3 regions of the Ruegeria sp. YTSA072 genome follow, and region 3 is predicted to be linked to each of the others. Evidence: riboswitches for the same ligand, from Rfam matches in the RefSeq annotation. Region 3 holds a riboswitch; each other region holds the start of a gene.
The links. Region 3 has a riboswitch for cobalamin ahead of AC2FIB_RS08430 (DUF1636 family protein). Riboswitches for the same ligand answer to the same signal wherever they lie in the genome.

Region 1 (2,312 bases), on a different contig from region 3:
GGCGCCAAACCGCGTTCGGGGGCACCACCTGATCATCGTCCATTGTGAACAGATCGACGGGTGTTTCCGACGCAGCCCAACGGGCGTCTGGAAGGCTTTTGCCGATATCCGGCACGTAGCTCAGCGCAGCGGTGCACCATTTTCGCCACTGCCAGTAGACACGTGCCGGAAGGTCCGAGCCGAACCCAAGTGCCTTGCCCGGCAGGTATCCCAATGCCTTAACCAGCAATGGCGGGTGGGCATACCAGAACATTGTCGCCAGTGCGCGATACGGCCAGGGGTGGTCGGATACCGTCACCAAACCTGAACAGACACAGATCATTCGGTCGATCTGTTCAATATCGGGCTGAATTGGCCCCAGCATTCCACCAACCGAATGGCCAATGCTCCACTGCTGGGCGGCGGGAAATCTGCGCCGCATTTCAGCGCGGGCAGCTGGCATGTCGATCAACGCCCAGTCAGCCATCGTGGCCTGCGAATCGCGCAGGCGCCTCCGTAGAGAGTGGCCAAAATCGCGATAGTCATAGGTCAGACAGGCCATACCCTGTTCTTCCACCAACCACCGCGCAAAATGCTGGTAATAGTCGCGCGGTACGCCTGTGGCTGCATGGACTACAACCGCCACATCAGGTGCCGAGGCAGGCATATACAGCCGAGCCGACAGTTCGGCGTCTCCGGCAGAAAACGTGAAATCTTCGGTCAAAACGACCGGAGTGTTGTCCAACATGGTGCCCTCGCAAGCATCTGAACTATTCGGTTCACATATGGCATATCCGCGCTTTTGCGCGACTAGAGTCAACAGATTTTCAAAGTGACCAAGCGTCCACTTGAACGATGGAAAACAGCCCGCTTGACTCAAGCCACCTACAACCGCTAGCGATGAGGTGATGGTTCTCGTCCTTATATTGGGGCGGGATGAAAAGGGAACTCGGTGCGGTCCAGCCCGGCAATGCCGGAACGGACCAAGGCCGCGACTGCCCCCGCAACTGTAAGCGGTAAGCAATGCCGAAATACCACTGGCCGAAAGGCTGGGAAGGTCGGCAAAGCAAAGACCCGCAAGTCAGGAGACCTGCCATCAAAGTAAAAACCGAAACTCGGGCGGGGTGTCCGGGCAGGTCTTCAGTACGCTGAGTTCCCTGTTCCACGTCCCCCGCTCACCGCGCGGAGGGCGCATTATGATCTGGAAGACAACGACCCACGAGTTCACCGCCACCCTGTGCCAGAAAACGGGGAAAACCTGCCCCGCATTGGCACAAATGGCTCGGGCCTTGGCCGAGGCGATGGCAACAGCACAACCAATGACGACCAGCGAATTTGAGGTGGACGGGTCCAGCGAACTGACCCATTGCGATGAGGGTTGCACCGCACGGTTTCGCGCCAGCCCGGCCCGGATCAGGGTCTATTGCGGGGCAAACACAGGCGACTCAGCCGACACGTTGGACGAATACGCCGATATGATGTTCGGCCCTGACTTTTCCACTCTGCCTGCTGGTGTTTTGGCGGCCTTGCCTTGCGCCATGCTTCAGGCATCGGCCCTTGCACCGCGTCCATCGCATCAGGTTGTTCAACAAGCCACGGCCTGATCCTAGTTCACTGATCGCTCTGGGCCGGTTTCATGGCCCAGGCCATCTGCTCATCCGTTTCCACCGCGCATGGTCGGGCCAAGCGCAGCCGGTTTAGCGCGTGGTTTGGATCTTCACCGCTTTCCACCATGAGCCTCAGCGCGACCATCCCCGACCGCCCACAACCGCCCCGGCAATGCACCAGCACGCGTCCACCGTCGGACAGAACCTGCCGGGCGGCTGCGCTGGCTTGGGGCCAAAGAGTTTCGATTGGCAGGGGCGGTGTGCCGAAATCCTCGACCGGAAGATGCACCCAGGTCGCGGACCTGCTTTGAACGTCTCGACCAAAACCGCCTGCGCCGACCTGCTGCATCTCGGCCTCGGTGGTCATTGAAATCACCAGATCGGGGTTCCAGTCCTGTATCACCCTCAGATCATCCACATACCCACCGCCGCCGCCAGGCAAGGGGGACAGCGCCAAGGTGCCTGAGCCAACAGGCAGCGCGTAGATTGCAAATTTTGCCAAAGCTTATGCTCCCACTGCCACCGACCCACCCGATTTTGAAAGCCGGTTTATCCCGCTTACAGACGCCGTCCAAACCGAAATTCCACGAAGCCTGCTGTGGACGCGGGCGGCCCGGGTCTCTACGCTGCATTTCTGACACGAATCTGACAGAGCAGACATGACCGAAACGCCCAGCCCCGCCTATCAGGTTCTTGCCCGCAAGTACCGCCCCGAAACCTTTGCAG
Region 2 (2,312 bases), on a different contig from region 3:
CCATGTTCGGGGGCACCTTGTTCAAGCGGGCCGACATGGACAATCGCATTGTCTGCCTCCGCCTCCATCAGGATAGACTGAGATTCGGCCGCCAGATTTTCATCTTCCTCTACGGCAACAACCAGCTGTGCCATGCGCGCGGTAACAGCGGTCGAATACCCCAAGGTCGGAGCAATATCCAAAACCGACTCGTCGTTCGAAATGTTCAATATGTCCAGAATCTTAGCCAGGGTCCGCGGCTCCAACATGCAGCGCCCATCACCCAGTTCGATCAATCCCTCGACATATGCCGCTTCGCGCTGCGCGTCCGGCACGAAATTCTCGCGCTTGACGGTCAGCATCGCGTCTATGATGGGAAATTTCGTGACATCAGAAGGACGTATCTGCGTATCGACCATCGTCCGGCGGCGGGCTGCGAAATCTGTCATTGGATCGCTCATCTTGCTCCCTTGGGTGATTGAGTTCTGCCACATCCTTGAAAAACCGGCAACGGCCCAGACACGGAAACTTTCCAATCTTCACAAGATACAACGTCGCAACCAAAGACTAAGTTGGCACCCGGCCCTGAAATTTACGCTCCCCCCTCTGGACGCTCCTGTCGAAAGCTGCTAAAACGCCGATCACACCACGGCAAGTATTTGATTTTACTTGAAAAGGCGAGTTGGCGGAGTGGTGACGCAGCGGATTGCAAATCCGTGTACACCGGTTCGATTCCGGTACTCGCCTCCATTTATTTCCAAGCACTTAGCTTTCTGCGCTGATTTCGCAATTTCGGACGCCTAAAGTTCAGTATCAGATGCATGTTGCGATTGCGGGTCCAGCGATTCCATTTACACAACCGCACTACCTGATTGCCAAACCGAGAAACGCTCAATCATCTGCGACGGCCGGGCTGAATTGCGCCTGGCTCGCGTGAACGGATCGCATCGGATGCCGCTGACTGACTTCGGCAAGTCGCTTTTCTGACGTAGCGGGTTTTCAATCCCCAGTCGTGCTTGACAAGCCCCCTGCCCGTGCCGCATGTCGCATGCGTTGGTGTCCATCCTCGGATGGATGAAAAGGGAATGTGCCAGCGGTTATTCCGCCAAGCACAGCCGCCCCCGCGACCGTGACCGGAGAGGGTGCCCAAAGCCACTGGCCTAATAGGCCGGGAAGGCGGGACATCCGACAGAGGCTCGCCTCTGACATCCGCAAGCCGGGAGACCTGCCAGCACCCGAAGTTGAAACCGGGCGGGGTGTTCCGGTGTCGGGTCCATGTGCAGACGCGTGGCCCGCATGAAACCCCGTCCCCCGTATAAAGGATGAGGGGGATGAGAGACGTGACCGAGACCGCACCAGTCGAGTTGCTGGTCTGTACGACATGCCGCCGTGGGTTACCTATCGAAGATGACGCCCAGCGACCCGGCACTTTGCTGCATAAAGCACTTGAAAAGGCTGGCTTGCCGGACGGCGTCGACCTGAAACCGGTGGAATGTCTGTCGAACTGTGATCAGGGATGCTCGATCGTTTTGCGTGGCGGCCCGTCCCGATGGACCTTCGTTTATGAAAACCTCGACGAGACCAACCATGTCGAGACCATCGTCGAAGGCGTCACCAAGTATCTGGCCGCTGAAGACGGTCTGGTGAAATGGCGCGAACGCCCCGAACATTTCCGCAAAAACTGTGCGGCCCGCATTCCCCCGATTGGAGCCCTGAAATGAGCAACCTTGAAAAACTCCCCGTCACTGTGATCACCGGCTTTCTGGGCTCGGGCAAAACCACGCTGGTAAAGCACCTGATGCAGAACCCGCAGGGCAAGCGCCTGGCCGTTATCGTCAACGAATTCGGCGACGTGGGTGTAGATGGCGATATCCTGAAATCCTGCGCCATTCCGGATTGCCCGGCGGAAAACATCATGGAACTAGCCAATGGCTGCATCTGCTGCACAGTAGCCGATGATTTCATCCCGACCATTGAGGCGCTGATGGCGCTGGAACCGCGCCCCGATCACATCCTGATCGAAACGTCTGGACTGGCGCTACCAAAACCGCTGCTAAAAGCGTTTGATTGGCCAGATATCCGCTCGAAAATTACCGTCGATGGCGTGATCGCTTTGGCCGATGCTGAGGCCGTCGCTGCAGGTCGTTTCGCCCCTAACGTCGAAGCCGTGGACGCCCAGCGCCTGGCTGACGACTCGATCGACCACGAAACGCCTCTGTCCGAGGTGTTTGAGGACCAGATCTCGTGCGCCGACATCATCCTGCTGACAAAACCCGATCTGGCCGGTCCGGAAGGCGTTGCCAAAGCCAAAGAGGTCATCGCGACTGAGGCTC
Region 3 (2,312 bases):
ACATGCGACAAGCGTCGCCCGGTCCTCAGGCCGTTTTCGCGGCGAAGAACGGCGCGTAACAAGACATCCGTGTGCAAATGACCCTTCATCAGCATCCGGGCCTTACCTTCAACGACCAGTCCGACCGCGCGTTGGGCGGCCACTTCGTGGTCTCGCGCTTCAATGATTTCAACTCCGGACAAATCGGCCCCAAGCTGGGCGGCAGCGGCGGTGATTTTGTCCGGGTCGCCCACCAAAATCGGAGTAATGATGCCGTTTTCCAACGCGAGCAATGCCCCGCCTAGCGAATTCGGCTCTTCCGGGGCGACGATCGCTGTGGCCATCGGGTCCAGAGGACGTGCCTTTTCCAACAAAGCGTCGAAGTGCCGGTGACGCTGAACGATCAGTCCCGGTACCTCGACCGAGTCGAAGGTCAAATGCCGCGACGGTGGCGTGACCTGTACGGTGCCGCTTAGGATCAATGCGTCATCCCCGACCCGGCGCACTTCGGCGGAACAGGTCAGGTCGCCGTCTTCACACTTTTCTGTAACAGCCACAAAGGCAGTCAGTTCTTCGCCTGCCAAAACCGAAGCATGAAAACTCAGATCCGCCCGACGTGTTTGCGTACCGGCCCCCGGCAAGATGTTCCCAATGACTGCGGCCACCAGACCAGCAGGCCACAAAGCGGGAGCGACAGCCTCGGGGCGCCCATCTCCATCACCGTCATAGGCCGCCAGATTCAGCGGGTTGTGGTCACCCGAAGCCGAGGCAAACGCGTACAAGTCGTCCACGGTGCACAATCGGGTGACCTGCGCCTTGTCGCCCACCTTCAGTTGAGAATAGGTTCTGTTTTCTTGAATTTTCATCTCGTCCGGCTTTGTTTTTGAATGCGTGTTCGTTGTTTCAAACATTGGATGTGCGGCCCCCCGGAACCAGAACATATCCACCTTTGTTGCTACATTTCTGCAACGCAGCGTAGTCAGATCATTGGCAAATGACAAATGACCTCTGTGCGTGGGGTGGCGCGGATTATCGCTTGACCCAAATTCGGAACTCGGGCAAGCATCACCGCGATGGTTCCCTATGGTTCGCCACGGGATGAAAAGGGAATACGGTGAGGTTGCCAACAAGCGCTAAGTCCGTGACTGCCCCCGCAACTGTAAGCGGTGAGCGACGCCAAATACCCACTGACCACAAATGGGTCGGGAAGGATGGCCAAGCCACGACCCGCAAGTCAGGAGACCTACCATCCGATGTTCAACCAACCCGGGGCGGGGCGTCCTGGAAGGAGGCTTTATGACACGTCTAAGACGTGATGACATGATTGGCACCTTCTGCCCGCGCTTGGCAACAGGCGGAGTGGGCCATGTCGATCAGTCCTGATCATTTCCTTCTGATTTGCGAGACCTGCGAGAGTTCTGACCGGGCGGATTCATTGCGCGCTGCGCTTGCAAGCAAGCTTCCATCCAGTTTTGGCATCCGCAGCGTTTCCTGTATGGCCGGTTGCGGTCGTCCCACAACCGTCGGGTTTCAGGCATTCGACAAAGCGCGGTACCTTTTCGGTGACATCCAATCGGCTGAGGACGTGGATGCTTTGGCCGAATTTGCACATCAATACCATCGCATCGCGGATGGGTGGACCAGCGCAACGCAGCGCCCGCCTGCCCTTCTTGAAAAGACTCTGGCGCGCCTGCCGCGGCTAAAAGTGGAGACAAGCGCATGACCTGCGGAGCTTTCCTTGAGGCGCGCGGGCTGGAGTATTACGCCCTGAACGGCGACGTACTGCTGCAAAACATCAACTTCGAACTGAATGAAGGGGCCACTCTGGCAATTGCCGGCCCAAACGGTGCGGGTAAGACAACGCTGCTGAATCTTTTGTGCGGCGGTGAAGAGATTGTGCTGGGGGACGTTTTGGTAAAGGGGCGCAGCCTTCGGCAGCTTTCGGCGATGGACCGCGCCCGAATAATCGCCGTAGTCAGTCAGCAAGAATCGCCGGACGGGCGTTTGTTTCTGCGCGACTACGTGGCCCTTGGGCAAATCCCAATCCGCGCTGACCGATCTGCGGCTGAGCACGCCCTGGAATTGGACCGCATCCTGAATCTGACCGGACTGGTTGCCCTCGCTGACAAGCGGATGGCCGTATTATCCGGCGGGGAACGCCAGCGTGCTCATATCGCAAGGGCGCTGGCGCAAAACCCTTCGCTTTTGTTCCTGGATGAGCCGACGAACCATCTGGACCCGGACGCCAAGGGACGCATGCTGTCGCTGGTGGCCGAGCTGGGCATTACGGTCGTCATGATCGTCCATGATCTGGTCATGATCCCGGAATTCGC

Region 1: linked by a shared signal. The riboswitch ahead of AC2FIB_RS13885 (hypothetical protein) and the one ahead of AC2FIB_RS08430 (DUF1636 family protein) in region 3 are both predicted to bind cobalamin.
Region 2: linked by a shared signal. The riboswitch ahead of AC2FIB_RS10630 (DUF1636 family protein) and the one ahead of AC2FIB_RS08430 (DUF1636 family protein) in region 3 are both predicted to bind cobalamin.

The regions. Positions count from the first base shown of each region.
Region 1 covers NZ_JBXWNI010000007.1:145,366-147,677, reverse strand. The annotation lists gene AC2FIB_RS13890 (alpha/beta hydrolase family protein) at 1-727, opposite strand, end outside; cobalamin riboswitch at 872-1,091, shown strand; gene AC2FIB_RS13885 (hypothetical protein) at 1,176-1,583, shown strand; gene AC2FIB_RS13880 (protein-tyrosine phosphatase family protein) at 1,591-2,088, opposite strand; gene AC2FIB_RS13875 (DNA polymerase III subunit gamma/tau) at 2,246-2,312, shown strand, end outside.
Region 2 covers NZ_JBXWNI010000005.1:49,698-52,009, forward strand. The annotation lists gene AC2FIB_RS10620 (protein-L-isoaspartate O-methyltransferase family protein) at 1-428, opposite strand, end outside; tRNA gene AC2FIB_RS10625 (tRNA-Cys) at 656-729, shown strand; cobalamin riboswitch at 1,017-1,226, shown strand; gene AC2FIB_RS10630 (DUF1636 family protein) at 1,311-1,700, shown strand; gene cobW (cobalamin biosynthesis protein CobW) at 1,697-2,312, shown strand, end outside.
Region 3 covers NZ_JBXWNI010000003.1:377,223-379,534, forward strand. The annotation lists gene AC2FIB_RS08425 (bifunctional enoyl-CoA hydratase/phosphate acetyltransferase) at 1-845, opposite strand, end outside; cobalamin riboswitch at 1,039-1,244, shown strand; gene AC2FIB_RS08430 (DUF1636 family protein) at 1,346-1,702, shown strand; gene AC2FIB_RS08435 (ABC transporter ATP-binding protein) at 1,699-2,312, shown strand, end outside.